DNA from 3 places in the Streptomyces sp. NPDC008163 genome. Region 3 is predicted to be linked to each of the others. Evidence: riboswitches for the same ligand, from Rfam matches in the RefSeq annotation. Region 3 holds a riboswitch; each other region holds the start of a gene.
The links. Region 3 has a riboswitch for cobalamin ahead of ACFZAT_RS03650 (ribonucleoside-diphosphate reductase subunit alpha). Riboswitches for the same ligand answer to the same signal wherever they lie in the genome.
Positions count from the first base shown of each region.

Region 1: it holds a riboswitch for cobalamin, as region 3 does, so the genes downstream of both, metE (5-methyltetrahydropteroyltriglutamate--homocysteine S-methyltransferase) here and ACFZAT_RS03650 (ribonucleoside-diphosphate reductase subunit alpha) in region 3, are expected to answer to the same signal.
Region 2: it holds a riboswitch for cobalamin, as region 3 does, so the genes downstream of both, ACFZAT_RS27170 (hypothetical protein) here and ACFZAT_RS03650 (ribonucleoside-diphosphate reductase subunit alpha) in region 3, are expected to answer to the same signal.

Region 1 covers NZ_JBIBHG010000013.1:199,140-204,979, forward strand. Annotated here, with positions in the region: gene ACFZAT_RS27130 (diaminopimelate decarboxylase) at 1-175, shown strand, start outside; gene ACFZAT_RS27135 (MarR family transcriptional regulator) at 253-735, shown strand; gene ACFZAT_RS27140 (hypothetical protein) at 732-1,166, shown strand; gene ACFZAT_RS27145 (aspartate/glutamate racemase family protein) at 1,534-2,172, opposite strand; gene ACFZAT_RS27150 (GNAT family N-acetyltransferase) at 2,194-2,547, opposite strand; gene panD (aspartate 1-decarboxylase) at 2,578-3,003, opposite strand; gene cobF (precorrin-6A synthase (deacetylating)) at 3,157-3,948, opposite strand; cobalamin riboswitch at 4,048-4,267, shown strand; gene metE (5-methyltetrahydropteroyltriglutamate--homocysteine S-methyltransferase) at 4,440-5,840, shown strand, end outside.
Region 2 covers NZ_JBIBHG010000013.1:205,141-210,980, reverse strand. Annotated here, with positions in the region: gene ACFZAT_RS27210 (hypothetical protein) at 1-945, shown strand, start outside; gene ACFZAT_RS27205 (helix-turn-helix domain-containing protein) at 979-1,641, opposite strand; partial or broken gene ACFZAT_RS27200 (FAD binding domain-containing protein) at 1,647-2,384, shown strand; partial or broken gene ACFZAT_RS27195 ((2Fe-2S)-binding protein) at 2,381-2,659, shown strand; partial or broken gene ACFZAT_RS27190 (xanthine dehydrogenase family protein molybdopterin-binding subunit) at 2,718-3,419, shown strand; partial or broken gene ACFZAT_RS27185 (molybdopterin-dependent oxidoreductase) at 3,455-3,655, shown strand; partial or broken gene ACFZAT_RS27180 (cobalt ABC transporter ATP-binding protein) at 3,724-4,043, shown strand; partial or broken gene ACFZAT_RS27175 (ECF transporter S component) at 4,036-4,487, shown strand; cobalamin riboswitch at 4,501-4,635, shown strand; gene ACFZAT_RS27170 (hypothetical protein) at 4,676-5,059, shown strand; gene metE (5-methyltetrahydropteroyltriglutamate--homocysteine S-methyltransferase) at 5,084-5,840, opposite strand, start outside.
Region 3 covers NZ_JBIBHG010000001.1:757,751-763,590, forward strand. Annotated here, with positions in the region: gene ACFZAT_RS03645 (ribonucleotide-diphosphate reductase subunit beta) at 5-1,024, opposite strand; gene ACFZAT_RS03650 (ribonucleoside-diphosphate reductase subunit alpha) at 1,024-3,420, opposite strand; cobalamin riboswitch at 3,561-3,693, opposite strand; gene mctP (monocarboxylate uptake permease MctP) at 3,752-5,368, opposite strand; gene ACFZAT_RS03660 (DUF3311 domain-containing protein) at 5,365-5,619, opposite strand.

The sequences.
Region 1 (5,840 bases), on a different contig from region 3:
GTCGTACAACAGCCTGCCGCGCCCGGCGGTGTACGGGTACGAGCTCGCCGCTGCGAGCGGCCGCGAGGAGCCGGTGGTGCGGTTCGCGCCGGTACGCGACGCCCAGTCGCTGGACTCGGTCTCCGCGGAGAGCGGCCTCGCGCACGCCGACGCGCTGCTGAATCTGCGGGACTGAGCCGACGGGTGTACGCGCTGCCGTGGCCTCGCAGAATTTAGCAGCCATGGACATATTAGCCATGTACGGTATCTGTCATGAGCAACGCGATCGAGGGCGCGACCCCTGGTTTTCTGGTCTGGCGCCTGTCCATGAAGTGGCGGGTGGCCATCGACCGGGCGCTGACCCCGCTCGGCCTGACGCACGCGCAGTATTCGCTGGTCGCCTCCCTGCAGGGCATGGAGCACGCGGGGCTGCGGCCGAGTCAGCGCGCGCTGGCGGATCACACCGGACTCGAAGCGCTCTACGTCTCGAAACTGGCCCGCGCCCTGGAGTCGGCGGGTCTGGTCGAACGGACCACCGACCCCTCGGACAGCAGGGCCGTCCGGCTCTCGCTGACCGAGGAGGGCCGTGTGACGACGGAGCGCGCGGTCGCGGTGGTGCGGGAGCTCGTCGACGGGCTGCTCGCACCTCTCGGCGGTCTCGGCGGCAAGGACACCGGGGCGTTCACCGAGGCACTGACGGCCCTGCTCGACGTGCCGGTCCCTCCCGTCACCCCTTCCCGCGAGGAGTCATCATGAGCACCGCACCCCCTGTGAACGGCCAGGTCATCGGCATGGCCCACTACGCCACGCGCGCGCTCGCCGAACGGCTGCTGCCCCAGGGCGCCACCTTCCACCAGGCCCTGGCGCTCAACGCCGTCGAGGCCGCCGGCGGCGCCGTCGGGCGCCGCGCACTGGTCGAGCGCCTGACCGGGGCGGTGAAGCTCGGCGTTCCGGCGGCGGAGGCCACCGTCACCGAGCTGACGCACGACGGTCTGCTGGAGGAGCGGCCCGGTGACCTGCTCGCGCTCACCCCTGCGGGCGACGCGCTGATCCAGTCGTACAAGGCGGGCGTCGCCGGCATCGCGGCCGAGCTCTACGGGGACCTGCCGGCCGAGGACCTGGCCGCGGCGGGCCGGGTGCTGACCGAGGTCACCGCCCGGGCCGACGCGATGCTGGCCGCCGGCTGACCCGTGGGCCGCCCCGGACTCGCCGGGTCAGACCGGTGACGGCTCGGGCTCGGGCGGCGGCACCGGGTCGGGGTTCGGCGAGGGCGGCTGCGGGATCGGGTCGGGCGCCGGTCCCGGCGGAGTGGGTGTCGGCGCCGGGGGTGTGGGCGCGGGCGGGGTCGGCGCGGGCGGCGTCGGCTCCGGCAGCGGACCCGGGGTCGGCGCCGGAGGGACGGGGTCGGGGAACGGATGAGTCATCTCGGGCCTCCGAGCGATCGGGGGTGGACCTCTTCCACCGTCTCCCGGAGCGGCTGCCCGCGCCCGGCGAGGCCATACGTGCGAACGCGGAAGAGTGCTGCGTACGGATGACGCGGGCGGCCCCGACGGGTCAGTGCCCGGCGGCCGCCACGGCGGCGGCCAGCCCGGGGCGGGGGCTGGACAGGACCGGGATCCCGGTGGTCGTACGCTCGGCCGCGCCGGCCATGGAGCCCTGGGCGAGCACGATGACGTCCGCGTCGCGTACCTCGTCGGCCGAGGCCGCGACCAGGTCGAGGAAGCCGTCGTTGTCCCCCGCCGTGAAACGGTCCCAGGCACCGTCCACCAGCACGGTGCGCACGTCCGCCCCCGGCAGCCCGGCGCCGGCCGCCTCCTCGGTGAGCAGCGCGCGGGTCGGCTCCAGGGTGGAGGCGAGGGCGGCGAGGACGGTGATCCGGCCCGCCCGGACGGCCGCCGCCGCCATGGGCCGGTCGACGCGCAGGACCGGGACGCCGGCCGCGACGCCCGCGGCCTCCGCCACGGCCCCGATGGTCGAGCAGGTGCAGAGCACGGCGTCCGCCCCTTCGGCCACCAGGTCCGCGACCACCGCCTCCACCTCGTCGGCCACCGCTTCGGGCCCGAGCGCCGCCGCCGTGGTCAGCAGCTCCTCCCGGACGACGTGGCGCAGGGGGGTCCCCGGGTGGTCGGCGTCGCGCAGGGCGTCGAAGGCCGGGACGTGGACGGGTGAGGTGTGCAGCAGCGCGAGCGTCATGGCCGGCCTGCTCCTTCCGGTTCAGTACAGCTCGGGGTGCGAGGCGAGTTGCGTCTTCGCGCGCTCCACCAGCCCCTCGGGCACCTCGGGAGCCTCGTCGGGGTGGCGCGAGGCCCACTTGGCGGCGTACGGGCACAGCGGCACGACGGGCACGCCCTCACGCCCCGCCATGGCATAGAACTCCCTGACCAGGGCGGAGCCGATGCCCTTGCCCTCGTGCCCGGACCCGACGACCGTGTGGACGGCGACGAGCCCGGCGGGCTCCCCGTCCAGCACGAAGTACGCGATGACGCCGACGGCCTCGCCGTCCTCGTACGCGGACAGCTTGCCGGCCACCCGGTCGTCATGGATCTCGGGCCCGGTCTGCTCTGCCATGGCGGTGTGCCCCTCGTTCGACGAGCCGCCTCAGCGCGCCGCGGGCACCGCGTGCGGGCTGCGCTCGGTGTCACTGCCCGGCACGGGCGCGGAGGCGTCGGCACCGAGTGCGACGATGCGGTTGTCCGCGTCGACGTGCACGATACGCGGGACGAGGGCACGGGCCTCGGCATCCTCGACCTGGGCGTAGCTGATGAGGATGACCAGATCACCCGGGTGCACCAGATGGGCGGCGGCGCCGTTGATCCCGATCACCCCGGAACCGCGCTCGCCCTCGATGACGTACGTCTCCAGCCGGGCCCCGTTGTCGATGTCCACGATGTGCACGAGCTCACCGGGCAGCAGGTCCGCCGCCTCCATGAGCTCGGCGTCGACGGTGACGGAACCCACGTAGTGCAGGTCGGCCTGGGTCACGGTGGCACGGTGGATCTTCGACTTGAACATGGTGCGCAGCATGCGGGGCTCCTGGAGGACGGCTCCCTGCCTGTGGTCTTACAGGTCAAGGGCTGGCTGCCCAGACTACAGCGAGTCGTGTGCTCCGGGCAGCCCTCCTCGAGTCGTTCAGGATCCGTGCGCGGAGGTCTGCGGGCACCGGGGGCCCGCCCTGGTTCATCGGTCGTCCGTCGGCGCGGTGAAGCGCAGCAGATAGGTGTCCATGATCCAGCCATGCCGCTCGCGGGCCTCGGCACGCAGCCGCCGGATCCGGTCGGAGACCTCGTGGAGCGGTCCGGCGACGAGGAGTTCGTCCGGCGTGCCGAGGTAGGCGCCCCAGTAGATCCACACGTCGTCGCCCGCGAGACGGGTGAACGACTCGTGGGCGTCGAGCATGACGACGATGTCGCCGTCGCCGTTCCGGCCGAGGTCGGCGAGGCGGCGGGCCGGGGTGATGTGCACCGGGCGGCCCACCTGGTTGAGCGGGATGCGGTGACGCGCGGTCAGGGAGGCGATGCTCGTGATGCCGGGGATCACCTCGACGCTCACGGAGAGCGCACCTCGGTCCTCGATGTCCCCGAGGATGCCCAGCGTGCTGTCGTACAGGGACGGGTCGCCCCAGACGAGGAAGGCGCCCGTCTCACCGGCCGCCATCTCCTCGCACATCGCCCTCTCGAAGACCTCGCCGCGCCGTTCGCGCCAGTCCTGGACGGCCGCCGTATAACCGGAGCGGTCCATCGGGCGCCGGTCGCGGCTGGGGTCCTCGACCTCGACCACCCGGTACGGGCCCCGCGCGTGGTCCTCGATCATCCGGTGGCGCAGGTCGGTGAGCGACGCCTTGTGGGGGCCCTTGCCGACGACGAAGAACACATCGGCGCGCCGGATCGCCTTCACGGCCTGGAGAGTCAGCTGGTCGGGGTCGCCCGCCCCGATGCCGATGACGAGGATCGCGCGCTGTTCCGTGCTCATGCGGCGAGTCTTCCAGGGACTCCTCCCCCACCGGCGGGCGGCCCAGGACCGGCCGAGGTCGGCGTGAGACGGGTGTCCCTCCCCCCGGTGGCACCGCGTAAGGTGACCGCAGCAGCTGGTTCGCCCCGTCCGCCAGGCGGGGTGTCGCAAGAGGGAACCCGGTGGGAATCCGGGACTGCCCCGCAGCGGTGAGCGGGAACGACCGCCGTCATACGCACTGGGCCCGGGACGGGTCTGGGAAGCGACGGCCAGTAGGTGTCCTCCGGTACGGAGGGTGTGCCCGCGAGTCCGAAGACCTGCCAACTGCCCGTGTACGGACCACCCGTACGCGGACATTCCGGTGACCTCGAGGGCGGGTCGGCGTACACACCAGACGGAACGACCGTGCCGCGCCGCGTTGCGCCGGGGTCGTACCCGTCGGGTCGTCGTCACCTTCGCGCTCTCGTCCCGTCTCCGGGATCTCAGGGATTCATCTCGCGAAGGAGATCTCCGTGACATCCGAGCCCGCAGCAGCGGCAGCACGCGCCACCGTGTACGGCTACCCCCGCCAGGGCCCCGACCGGGAGCTCAAGAAGGCCGTCGAGGGCTACTGGAAGGGCCGCGTCAGCGCGGACGCCCTCCGGCAGACCGCCGCACAGCTCCGGCACGACAACCGGCAGCAGCTCGCCGACGCAGGCATCCGGGAAGTGCCCACCGGCGACTTCTCGCTCTACGACCATGTCCTGGACACCACCGTCATGGTCGGCGCCATCCCCGAACGCCACCGCGAGGCCGTCGCGGCCGACGCGGTGGACGGCTACTTCGCCATGGCGCGCGGCACCCAGGACGTGGCGCCGCTGGAGATGACCAAGTGGTTCGACACGAACTACCACTACCTGGTCCCCGAGCTCGGCCCCGGCACCGTCTTCACCGCGGACTCCACCAAGCAGGTCGCGGAGTTCAAGGAGGCCCTGGCCCAGGGCCTCACCGCGCGGCCGGTGCTGGTCGGGCCCGTCACCTATCTCCTGCTGGCCAAGCCGGCCCCCGGTGTGCCCGCCGACTTCGAGCCGCTGACCCTCCTGGACCGGCTGCTGCCGGTGTACGCGGAGGTGCTCGCTGATCTGCGTGCGGCGGGGGCCGAGTGGGTGCAGCTGGACGAGCCCGCGCTCGTCCAGGACCGCACCCCGGCCGAGCTCAACGCGGCCGAGCGCACCTACCGCGGCCTCGGTTCGCTCACCGACCGCCCGAAGCTGCTCGTCGCCTCCTACTTCGACCGGCTGGGCGAGGCGCTTCCGGTCCTGGCGAAGGCTCCTGTTGAGGGCCTGGCGCTGGACTTCACCGAGGCCGCCGCCGCCAACCTCGACGCCCTCGCGGCTGTGGGCGGACTGCCGGGCAAGCGCCTGGTCGCCGGTGTCGTCAACGGCCGCAACATCTGGATCAACGACCTCCAGAAGTCGCTGTCCACGCTCGGCACCCTCCTCGGGCTGGCCGACCGCGTCGACGTGGCCGCCTCCTGCTCGCTGCTGCACGTGCCGCTGGACGCCGCCGCGGAGCGGGACATCGACCCGCAGATCGTGCACTGGCTGGCCTTCGCCCGGCAGAAGACCACGGAGATCGTCACCCTGGCGAAGGCCCTCGCGCAGGGCACCGACACCATCGCCGGCGAACTCTCCGCCAACAGGGCAGCCCTGGCCTCCCGCGCCCGCTCCCCCCTCACCCGCGACCCGGCCGTGCGCGCCCGGGCCGAGGCCGTGACGGACGCGGACGGCCGCCGCTCCCAGCCGTACACCGAGCGGGCCGCGGCCCAGCGGGCGCACCTGGGGCTGCCGTTGCTGCCGACGACAACCATCGGTTCGTTCCCGCAGACCGGCGAGCTGCGGACGGCCCGCGCCGACCTGCGCGCCGGGCGCATC
Region 2 (5,840 bases), on a different contig from region 3:
GAGATCGACGCGGTGCTCGACCTCCCGGTGGGCCTGACCGCTACACGCGAGGGACGGGCCGCCCGCACCCGGGAGGTGCCCGTACGCATCGAGGTGTCGCGGTGGCACGGGGATCCGCTGCTGCGCTGGCGCATCGAGCTCGACAACACGGTGACCGACCACCGGCTGCGGCTGCACGTTCCCGGCGGGGGCGGCGACGGCACCTGGACCGGGGACGGCCACTGGAGCCTCGTCGATCGCCCCGTCGCCGTGGACCTGGGCCCCCTGCCCCAGGAGAAGGGGCACGAGGCGGTCTGCGGCTCCGCCCCCGTGCAGAGCCTCGGCGCCATCGGCCGGGGTGAGGACCGCACGGCGCTCATCGCCCCCGGACTGCCCGAGATGCGGGGCCTCGGCGCCGGTGAGACGCCCACCGGCGCCGACGAGGAGATCGTCGTCACCCTGCTCCGCTCGGTGGGCTGGCTCTCCCGCTTCGACCTGCGCAGCCGGACCACCGGCGCCGGACCGGCGCTGCCCACCCCGGAGGCCCAGTGCCAGGGACGGCAGACCTTCGAGGTGGCGGTCGTGACGGGCGCCCCGGTCGCTCGCGACCACGACCTGGTACGGACGGCCGCCCGGTTCCGTACCCCGCCGAGGGCCTGGCAGCTCCGCCCGGGCACCGCCCCGGACGCCTACCGCAGCGCCCTCACCGCGCAGGGGGCACTGCTCGGCGCCCTGAAGACGGCCGAGGACGGCAACGGACTGATCCTCCGCCTCGCCAACCCCGGTGCCGAGCAGCGCGTCGCGCACGTCTCGGCCGCTCCCGGTTCCCTGCTCGCCCCGTCGCGGCTGGACGAGCGGACGGACGGCGAGGCCCCCGTACATGCCGGGGAGGAGGCCGTCGCGTGGCCGCTGGACCCGCACGCGACGCTGACCGTGCGCGTGCTGCCGCCGGGCAGCCCCGAGTGATCCGGTGACGAGGGCCGGGGGTGAGCGCCTTGCTCACCCCCGTGCCGGGGCCTCGTTCAGCCAGAGGGCCGCGGTGACACCGCGCGGGTAGTAGCGGCTGGCCATGACGTCACCGGCGAGCATCTGATCGCTCCGGGCCCAGGCCGCGTTCCCGGGCCGCAGCAGCCAGGGCCTTTCGTTTGGATCATGCTGGGCTCGCGGGGCGTGGCACGCGCGTCTGCCGCGTTGTCGCCCTCCTCCGCCTCGCAGCCACACGCACCACGACCCGCTCATCGTGGCCGACCGGGAGAACAACCGCCTGGTCGCGCTGGACCCGGACGGCGCGCTGACCGGCACGGTCGCGGAGCGGCTGCGCAAACCGAGCAGCGTCGCCCTGCACGAGGGCTGCCTGCTGGTGGGGGAGTTGGAGGCGTCGCTCCTGGGAGGCCGGCACGTGCTGCTGAGGTCGAGGCGGTTGTCCAGCCGGGACAGGTCACGGCCGGTGAGGAGTTCGATGCGCCGGACGCGGTAGTGGACCGTGTTGACGTGGATGTGCAGGGCGTCCGCCGTGCGGGTCCAGGAGCAGTCGTGGGCCAGGAACGCCTGCAAGGTGTCCAGGAGCATGGGGCCCGACTTCGGGCCGGCCGCGAGGAGGGGGCCGAGGACCGTCTCGCGGTAGACCTCCCGTACGTCCGAAGGGACTCCCGCCAACAGCATGGCCAGAGCCGCAGCCGCACCTGCGCCGACTGGTCGACCTGAGCCGGATGGGCTGGGAACCCCTGACGCGCCACCCCGACGGCTCGCTGGAAATCTCCGCCACGTCCACGATCGCCCAGCTCTCCCGCTACGGGCGGCGCTCGCTGCACGCGCCCGCCGCCCCGCTCTTCGAGCAGTGCTGCCGCGCCTTCCTCGCCTCGTTCAAGATCTGGAACATGGCGACCGTCGGCGGGAACCTGTGCAACGGACTGCCGGCCGGGCCGATGATCTCGCTGACGGCCGCGCTCGACGGCAGCTGCCTGCTCCGGGCGCAGGACGGCTCCGTACGCGAGGTGAAGGTGGCCGACTTCATCCGGGGCGCGGGCCTCAAGGACCTCGCGGAGGGCGAACTGCTGCGCTCGGTGACGCTGCCCGCGCGGGCGCTGCGCTGCCGTACCGCCTTCCGGCAGGCATCGCTGTACGGTCTCGGCCGGTCCGGCGCCCTGGTGACCGGCACGCTCGATCCGGTGGACGGCTCGCTCGCCGTGACGGTCACCGCCGCCACGGTCCGGCCCTTCCGGTTCTGGTTCCCGCTGCCGCCGACGGCCGGGCGGCTGCGGTCCGCCATCGACGCGGCGGTGTCCGGCACCGAGTGGTTCGACGACATCCACGGACTGCCCGAGTGGCGCCGCCACATGGCGCTGCGCCTCGCCGAAGAGGTCCGCCGCGAGCTGACCGATCCATCCGGAAGGGACGACCGATGAGCTACGAACTCCACGTCAACGGACGCACGTCCGAGGAGGAGCCGCGTGCCGGCCAGTGCCTGCGGACCTATCTGCGCGAACGCGGCTGGTTCGGCGTGAAGAAGGGCTGCGACGCCGGCGACTGCGGCGCCTGCACCGTCCACGTCGACGGCGAGCCGGTGCACAGCTGCCTCTACCCGGCGGTGCGCGCCGCCGGCCGTACGGTGACGACCGTCGAGGGCCTGGCCGCGTCGGACGGCGAACTCCACCCCGTACAGCGCAAGTTCCTTGACGCGCAGGGCTACCAGTGCGGGTTCTGCACCGTCGGGTTCCTGATGACCACGGCGGCCCTGGACGGCCGGGACGGTCGTCGCGGGCAAGGCGGTGCTCCTCGCCGAGACCTCCCTGGAACAGCGCCTGCGCACCCTGGCCGCCCGCCACACCGGAGTCGCCCGGCACCTGTGCGTGCTCGGCGCGGAGTCCGTCGACTGCGCCGGGCGGCTCGTCACGCTCAAGGAGCTGTACGAGGCGGGGCACACCCTCGGCGCGGCGGACGAACTCGCGGCCGAAGGGCACTGGGGCGGCTCGCCGCGCTCCGTCGCCTTCAACGCCCAGTGGTTCCGGATCGCCGTCGACCCCGGCACCGGCGAGATCCGCATCCTGCGCAGCGTCTACGCAGCCGACGCCGGGAAGGTCATGAACCCGATGCAGTGCCGGGGCCAGGTCGAGGGCGGCGTGGCCCAGGCGCTCGGCGCGACGCTCTTCGAGACCGTCCGGGTCGACGACCGGGGCAGGGTCACCACGGCCGCGTTCCGCCGCTACCGGCTGCCCCAGTACGCCGACGTCCCCCGGACCGAGGTGTACTTCACGGAGACCTCCGACTCGACCGGCCCGCTCGGCGCCAAGTCCATGAGCGAGAGCCCCTTCAACCCCGTCGCGCCCGCGTTCGCCAACGCCCTGCGGGACGCCACGGGCATCCGCTTCACCGAGCTGCCGGTGACCCGTGACCGGGTCTGGCTCGCGCTGCACCGGCGGGCGGAGGGGGTCGGCCGATAGACCAGGGCCGTGCCAGGCCCGTACTCGTACATAGGCTGTCCTGGGCGGAGATCGACGCGGACTTCGGCAACGCGCCGGTCCTGCTCGCCACCCGCATGGACGACCACGACCTGGACGAGGCCGGCACCCAGCTCGTCGTCCCGTCCGACCGGTGCGGCGCGCGCTACGTCAGTGCCGTCACCGGCATCTGGCTCGGCCGCCACCACCGCGAGGAGGGTGTCCCGGAGGCGGTGTGACCGTGCCTCAGGCGCCCCACCTCAGGGCGATCGTGTCGCCCACGCCGATGGACCGGTTGCGGGTGGCCGAACGCGTCGTCCAGTACGCCGACCGCGTACTCCACCTCTCCGGCGACGGCCAGGTCCGCATCGGCGCCCCCGTCGACATCCTGCGCACCTCCGCCATCGCACCCCCATCGTGGAGCTCCGCCGCGCCGCCGGATGGGACCCCCTCCCGCTGTCCATCCGCGACGCCAGGCGCACCGCCCGCGAGCTGCGCACCCGACTGACCGGCCACACCCCGGCACCCGTCCGCCAGGGCCCCGGACCCGACCGGCCCGACCTGCTCACCGCCCGCAAGGTGACCCTCGCCCACAAGGGCGTCCCCGCCGTCCGCGAGGTCGACCTCACCCGCGCTGCGCCCCCTCGGCGCGGGCACGGCGGGCATCGAGACCGTCTTCTTCGTCCTCGTCCTCGCGGGGCGGGTCTTCGGCCCGGGCTTCGGCTTCACCCTCGGCTGCACGTCGCTGTTCGCCTCCGCGCTCATCACGGGGGCGTCGGCCCCTGGATGCCGTACCAGATGTTCGGCTGCGCCTTCGTCGGCATGCTCGCCGGGTTCCTCCCGCGCGCCACCGGCCGTCGCGAAGTCCTTCTGCTCGCCGTCTACGGCTCCCTGTCCGGCTACCTCTTCGGATTCCTCCTCAACCTCTCCTTCCGGCCGTTCTCCCTCGACCCGAACAGCTCCATCGCCTACCTGCCCATCCTGCTCGCCGGCCCCGCCGTGCTCACCACGTTCCGCCGTGCCGCCCGCCGCGCCCGCTGCCGCGCCCCGGCCCGCTTCACCGCGCCTCAGCCGGTGGACCGTCCTGAGGGTCATGAGACGATGGCCGCCGAATCGGGCGACGGGAGCTGAGGAAGCCGGTGTGAATCCGGCGCGGTCCCGCCACTGTGACCGGGCACGACCCGGGAGCCAGACACTCACACCGTCGCCACCTCCACGACGTCCGGGGCGGACCTCCCCGGTGAGAGGCGGACGGCGCCATGCCGGAATCAGCGACCCCTTCGGCCACGGCCTCCGCACCCAGCAGAGTGACGGTGTGCCGGGACTGCTGCTGCGGCACGGTCAAGGTGCCGGGCGACCACAGGGCCCAGACCGCGCGGCTGCGCTCGGCCGTCCCACTGCGCGTCTCCGAGTGCCTGGACGTGTGCGAACAGGCCAACGTCATCGTCGTACAGCCGTCGGCCGAGGCCCGTCGCGCCGGGGCCCGGCCGGTGTGGCTCGGCCTGGTCAACGACCCCGACGCGACCGAGGACGTCATAGCCTGGGTGAACGCCGGAGGCCCGGGCACGGCCCCGATGCCGGAGATCCTCGACCTGTACGCGTTCGACCCGGGCGCGCCCGGCCGGGGGCCGGGACGCGAGTGACGTCCCGGCCCCCGGCAACCCCGTTCAGGAGGAGGGCAGTTCCGCCCGGACGGTACGGGCGGCGGCGACCAGGTTCTCCAGGGAGGCCCGGGTCTCGGCCCAGCCGCGGGTCTTGAGGCCGCAGTCGGGGTTCACCCAGAGCCGTTCGGCGGGGATCGCCTTCAGCCCCGTACGCAGCAGCTCGGCGGCCTCCTCGGCGCTCGGGACACGGGGCGAGTGGATGTCGTAGACCCCCGGTCCCGCCTCACGCGGATAGCCGTGGGCCGCCAGCTCGTGGGCCACCTGCATGTGGGAGCGGGCGGCCTCCAGGCTGATGACGTCGGCGTCCAGGTCGTCGATGGCCTGGACGATGTCACCGAACTCCGCGTAGCACATGTGGGTGTGGATCTGGGTGGCCGGCCGCACCCCGCTGGTCGTGAGCCGGAACGCCTCCGTGGCCCAGGCCAGGTAGTCCGCCCGGTCGGCCGCCCGCAGCGGCAGCGTCTCGCGCAGGGCGGGCTCATCCACCTGGATCACCGAAGTCCCGCTCGCCTCCAAGTCATTGACCTCGTCGCGCAGGGCGAGGGCGACCTGCCGGGCGGTGTCCCCGAGCGGCAGGTCGTCGCGGACGAACGACCAGGCGAGCATGGTGACCGGACCCGTGAGCATGCCCTTGACCGGGCGGTCGCTCAGCGACTGGGCGTAGGAGGTCCAGCGCACGGTCATCGGCTCGGGGCGCGAGATGTCCCCGGCGAGGACCGGCGGACGCACGTACCGGGTGCCGTACGACTGCACCCAGCCG
Region 3 (5,840 bases):
CGGCCTAGAAGTCGTCGTCGAAAGCGACCGTGCCCTCGACGGCCACCTGGTACGCCGACGGGCGCCGCTCGAAGAAGTTCGTGAGCTCCTGGACCCCCTGGAGCTCCATGAACGAGAACGGGTTCTGCGATCCGTACATCGCCGGGAAGCCCAGCCGGGTGAGCCGCTGGTCGGCGACGCACTCCAGGTACGCGCGCATCGACTCGGTGTTCATGCCGGGCAGGCCGTCGCCGCACAGGTCGCGGCCGAACTGCAACTCCGCCTCGACGGCCTCCTTCAGCATGTCGGTGACCTGCTGCTGGAGGGAGTCGTCGAAGAGCTCCGGCTCCTCCTTGCGGACCGTGTCCACCACCTCGAACGCGAAGTTCATGTGCATGGTCTCGTCGCGGAAGACCCAGTTGGTCCCCGTGGCGAGGCCGTGCAGCAGCCCGCGCGAGCGGAACCAGTACACGTACGCGAAGGCGCCGTAGAAGAACAGCCCCTCGATGCAGGCCGCGAAGCAGATCAGGTTCAGCAGGAAGCGACGGCGGTCCGCCTTCGACTCCAGCCGGTCGATCTTCTCCACCGAGTCCATCCAGCGGAAGCAGAACTGCGCCTTCTCGCGGATGGACGGGATGTTCTCCACCGCCGCGAACGCCGCCGCGCGGTCGTCCGGGTCGGGCAGATAGGTGTCGAGCAGCGTCAGATAGAACTGGACGTGCACGGCCTCCTCGAACAGCTGCCGCGACAGGTACAGCCGCGCCTCGGGGGAGTTGATGTGCTTGTACAGCGTCAGCACCAGGTTGTTCGCGACGATGGAGTCACCGGTCGCGAAGAACGCCACGAGGCGTCCGATCAGGTGCTGTTCGGCGGGCGTCATCTTCGCGAGGTCCGCCACGTCGGAGTGGAGGTCGACCTCCTCGACGTGCCAGGTGTTCTTGATCGCGTCCCGGTAGCGCTCGTAGAAGTCCGGGTAGCGCATCGGGCGCAGGGTCAGCTCGAATCCCGGGTCGAGCAGGTTCTTCTCGGTGGTGACGGCGGTCATTACTGGCAGGCCTCGCAGGACTCGGGGTTTTCCAGGGAGCAGGCGATGGCGTCCGCGTCGGGCGCCTGCGCCTGCTGTGCGGGGACGGCGGCGGCGGCCGGCGCGGCACCGGACGCGGCACGGGCGATCCGGGTCGCCGGACGCGACCGCAGGTAGTACGTCGTCTTCAGGCCCTGCTTCCAGGCGTACGCGTACATCGAGGAGAGCTTGCCGATCGTCGGCGTCTCCAGGAACAGGTTGAGCGACTGGCTCTGGTCGAGGAACGGCGTACGGGCCGCCGCCATGTCGATCAGGCCGCGCTGCGGGATCTCCCACGCGGTGCGGTACAGCGCCCGCACGTCCGCCGGGATCCAGGCGAAGCCCTGCACCGAGCCGTTCGACTCGCGCAGCGCCTCACGCGTCCGCGCGTCCCACACGCCGAGCCGCTTCAGCTCGTCCACCAGATAGCCGTTGACCTGGAGGAACTCACCGCTCAGGGTCTCCCGCTTGAAGAGGTTCGAGACCTGGGGCTCGATGCACTCGTAGACACCCGCGATCGAGGCGATCGTCGCGGTCGGGGCGATGGCCAGGAGCAGCGAGTTGCGCATCCCGGTCTTCGCGATCCGGGCCCGCAGGGCGTCCCAGCGCTCCGGCCAGTTCAGCTCCGTGTCGTAGTGGTCGGGGTGCAGCACCCCGCGCGCGGCCCGGGTCCCGGACCAGGCGGGCAGCGGACCCGACCTCTCCGCGAGGGCGCAGGACGCCTCGTAGGCGGCGAGCATGATGCGCTCGGCGATCTTCGTGGAGAGCGCCCGGGCCTCGGGGGAGTCGAAGGGCAGCCGCAGCTGGAAGAAGACGTCCTGGAGCCCCATCGCACCCAGGCCCACCGGCCGCCAGCGGGCGTTGGACCGGCCGGCCTGCTCGGTCGGGTAGAAGTTGATGTCCACGACCCGGTCGAGGAAGGTCACCGCGGTCCGCACGGTGGCGTCCAGCCGCTCCCAGTCGATCGAGCCGCCCTCGACGAACGCGCCGAGGTTGACCGAGCCGAGGTTGCACACGGCCGTCTCGCCGTCGTCGGTCACCTCCAGGATCTCGGTGCACAGGTTCGAGGAGTGCACGACCCTGCCCGGCTCGGCGGTCTGGTTCGCGGTGCGGTTGGAGGCGTCCTTGAACGTCATCCAGCCCTGCCCGGTCTGCGCCAGGGTCCGCATCATCCGGCCGTACAGCTCGCGGGCCGGCATGGTCTTGCGGGCCAGGCCCTTCGCCTCGGCCGCCCGGTACGCGGCGTCGAACTCGTCGCCCCACAGGTCGGTCAGCCCGGGCACGTCCGCCGGGGAGAACAGCGACCAGGTGCCGTCCGCGTCGACGCGGCGCATGAACTCGTCCGGGATCCAGTGCGCCAGGTTCAGGTTGTGCGTGCGGCGCTGGTCCTCGCCCGTGTTGTCGCGGAGCTCCAGGAACTCCTCGATGTCCGCGTGCCAGGTCTCCAGGTAGACCGCGGCGGCGCCCTTGCGCCGGCCGCCCTGGTTCACGGCGGCGACGGAGGCGTCCAGCGTCTTGAGGAACGGCACGATGCCGTTGGAGTGGCCGTTGGTGCCCCGGATCAGCGAACCCCGGGCGCGGATGCGGGAGTACGAGAGGCCGATGCCGCCCGCGTGCTTCGACAGCCGGGCCACCTGGTGGTAGCGGTCGTAGATCGAGTCCAGCTCGTCCAGCGGCGAGTCCAGCAGATAGCAGGAGGACATCTGCGGGTGGCGGGTGCCGGAGTTGAAGAGCGTCGGCGAGGACGGCAGGTAGTCCAGCCGGCTCATCAGTCCGTACAGCGCGGCGACCTCGTCCAGCGCCCGCTCGGAGGTGTCCTCGGCGAGCCCGGTGGCGACCCTGAGCATGAAGTGCTGGGGGGTCTCGATGACCTCGCGGGTATGCGGGTGGCGCAGCAGATAGCGGCTGTGCAGGGTGCGGAGCCCGAAGTACCCGAAGCGGTCGTCGGCCCCGTCCGCGAGGGACCGCTCGACCAGGGCGTCCAGGGCGGCCGCGTGCAGGGTGACGAAGGCGGCGGTGCGGTCCGCGATCAGGCCCTCGCGGTGGCCCACGGCGACCGAGGCCGAGAACGAGGTGGCGCCCTGCCCCGCGGCCTCGTCCGCGATGGTCCGGGTGAGCAGCCGGGCGGCGAGGCGGGAGTAGGCGGGGTCCTCGGAGATGAGGCCCGCCGCGGCCTCGGTGGCCAGCGAGCGCAGCTCCGCCTCGTCCGACCGGGCGTTGCGGCCGCGCAGTGCGGCGGCGGCGACGCGACCGGGGTCGGTGTCGGGCAGGTCGGCGGTGAGTTCGGTCAGGGTCCGCAGCAGTGCGGTGCCGGGTCCGTCGCCCGCGGTTCCCGTTGCTTCGGCCGCTGAGACCGGATCGGCTGGCGCGATGGTCACGTGGTGCTCTCCCTCGCTCGGCTCCGGCCCGGCGGGGAGCGGGGGCAGCCGGGCAGGAGGGGGCCCGGGCGGGGCGGCACTCCGTGCGGCGTCCACCGGCCCATCCCACGAGGCCCGGACGTCTGGGCATCCGGTTCGGTCGAGCCGGATGCGCTGTCGGCAGGTCCTCGGACTCCACGGATGCACCAAAGCGCACCGAATACACCGTTGCGGGACAGTTCCGGATTCACACCGGATTCCCCTGCGGCGACAGCGAGCATGAGCATACATGTGGGGGCCGTCCTGTCGGGCGGCCCCCACATGTTGTGTCGCGTGGCGTAAAGGTGTGCGGTCAGTGACCGCCCGGCGCTCCCGCCGTGGCCGGCGGCAGCTTCTCCTGGACGCCCGGGTCGCCCGCGTCCGCGGTGTAGTCGCCCGGGGAGGTCTCGTCGATCCCGGCAGGCGCCTTCACGGCGTTCAGGACGAAGGTGAGGACGACGACGACCACGACGTTCAGCACGAACGCGGTGAGGCCGATGTAACCGATCTCGCCGAGGCCCGGGATCTCCTTGGAGGACCCGCCGAAGTGCTTCTGCGTGGGGCTCGCGACCCCGTACGCGGCAGCCGTACCGTAGATCATGCCGACCGCCCAGCCGGCGAGCAGCGCCCAGCGGTGGAACCACCGGGTGAACAGGCCGCCGACCAGGGCCGGCATCGTCTGGAGGATCCAGATCCCGCCCAGCAGCTGGAAGTTGATCGCGACGGTCTTGTCCATGGTGAGGACGAAGGCCAGCGCGCCGACCTTGACCAGGAGCGAGACCAGCTTGGAGACCTTGGTCTCCTGCTCGGGCGTCGCGTCCGGCTTCAGGAAGTCCTTGTAGATGTTGCGCGTGAACAGGTTCGCCGCCGCGATGGACATGATCGCGGCCGGCACCAGGGCGCCGATGCCGATCGCGGCGAAGGCCACGCCCGCGAACCAGTCGGGGAACATGTTCTCGAACAGCTGCGGGATGGCCAGCTGGCCGTTCTGCACCTTGACGCCGGCGGCGATCGCCATGAAGCCGAGCAGCGCGAGCAGGCCCAGCATCAGCGAATACAGCGGCAGGATCGTGGTGTTGCGGCGGATCACCTCACGGCTGCGGCTGGAGAGCGTCGCCGTGATCGAGTGCGGGTACATGAACAGCGCCAGCGCGGACCCGAGCGCCAGGGTCGCGTACCCCCACTGCCCGGCCGCGGCCGGTGCGAGGCTGCCCGCGCCCGCCTTGGTGAACTTGTCCTGGGCGGAGGCGAAGATGTCGTCGAAGCCGCCCAGCTTGATCGGGATGTAGATGATCGCGACGGCGATGACCAGGTAGATCAGCCCGTCCTTGACGAACGCGATCAGCGCCGGCGCCCGCAGCCCGGAGGAGTAGGTGTACGCGGCGAGCACCGCGAACGCGATCAGCAGCGGCAGGTCCTTGACGAACCAGTTGGTGTTCTCGCCGCCGCCGACGCCCATCACGTCGAGCACCGCCTGGATGCCGACGAGCTGGAGCGCGATGTACGGCATGGTGGCGAGGATGCCGGTGACCGCGACGGCCAGCGAGAGGCCCTTCGAGCCGAACCGGCCGCGGACGAAGTCCGAGGTGGTGACGTACCCGTGCTTGTGCGAGACCGACCACAGGCGCGGCAGGAAGGTGAAGATCAGCGGGTACACCAGGATGGTGTACGGCACCGCGAAGAAGCCGGAGGCTCCGAGCGAGTAGATCGCCGCGGGCACCGCGACGAAGGTGTACGCGGTGTAGAGGTCGCCGCCGAGCAGGAACCAGGTGACCCAGGTGCCGAACGACCGTCCGCCCAGGCCCCATTCGTCGAGGGTGGCCTCGTTCTCGGCCTTGCGCCAGCGGGCGGCCAGGAAGCCCATGACCGTGACGGCCAGGAAGAAGAAGATGAAGACGCCGAGCGCGACGCCGTTCACGCCGTCCTTCATGCCGACGCACCTCCCTTGCGGGCGCGCTGGTCACGCTGCCACAGCTTGTACGCGATCATGGTGAGCGCGGTGGAGATCAGCACCCAGAGCATCTGGTACCAGTAGAAGAACGGGATGCCGATGAAGGTCGGGTCGATCTTCGCGTACGAACCCACCCAGAGCATCGCCACGAACGGCGCGACGAGACACAGGGCGATGACCACCCGCACGGGTGTGACCGTGGGTGGTTTTCCTTCTGGTTCTTCCGGCATGGCGGCGACTCCGTCCCCTCGCTGATCACCTGTAATGCGCAGGAAATCTAGGCGAGTCATCCGGCCACCGTCACCCCCTGTCCGCATTGCGGTCCGGCAACGGTCGTCACGGACCGGCCGGATGGCCGGAATGGTGGCAAACGTCCGGGGGTTGGTCCAGGCCAAGCCGGGCTACGGGAACGCCGAACGGCCCCCGGGGGCGGGTCCGGGGGCCGTTCGGA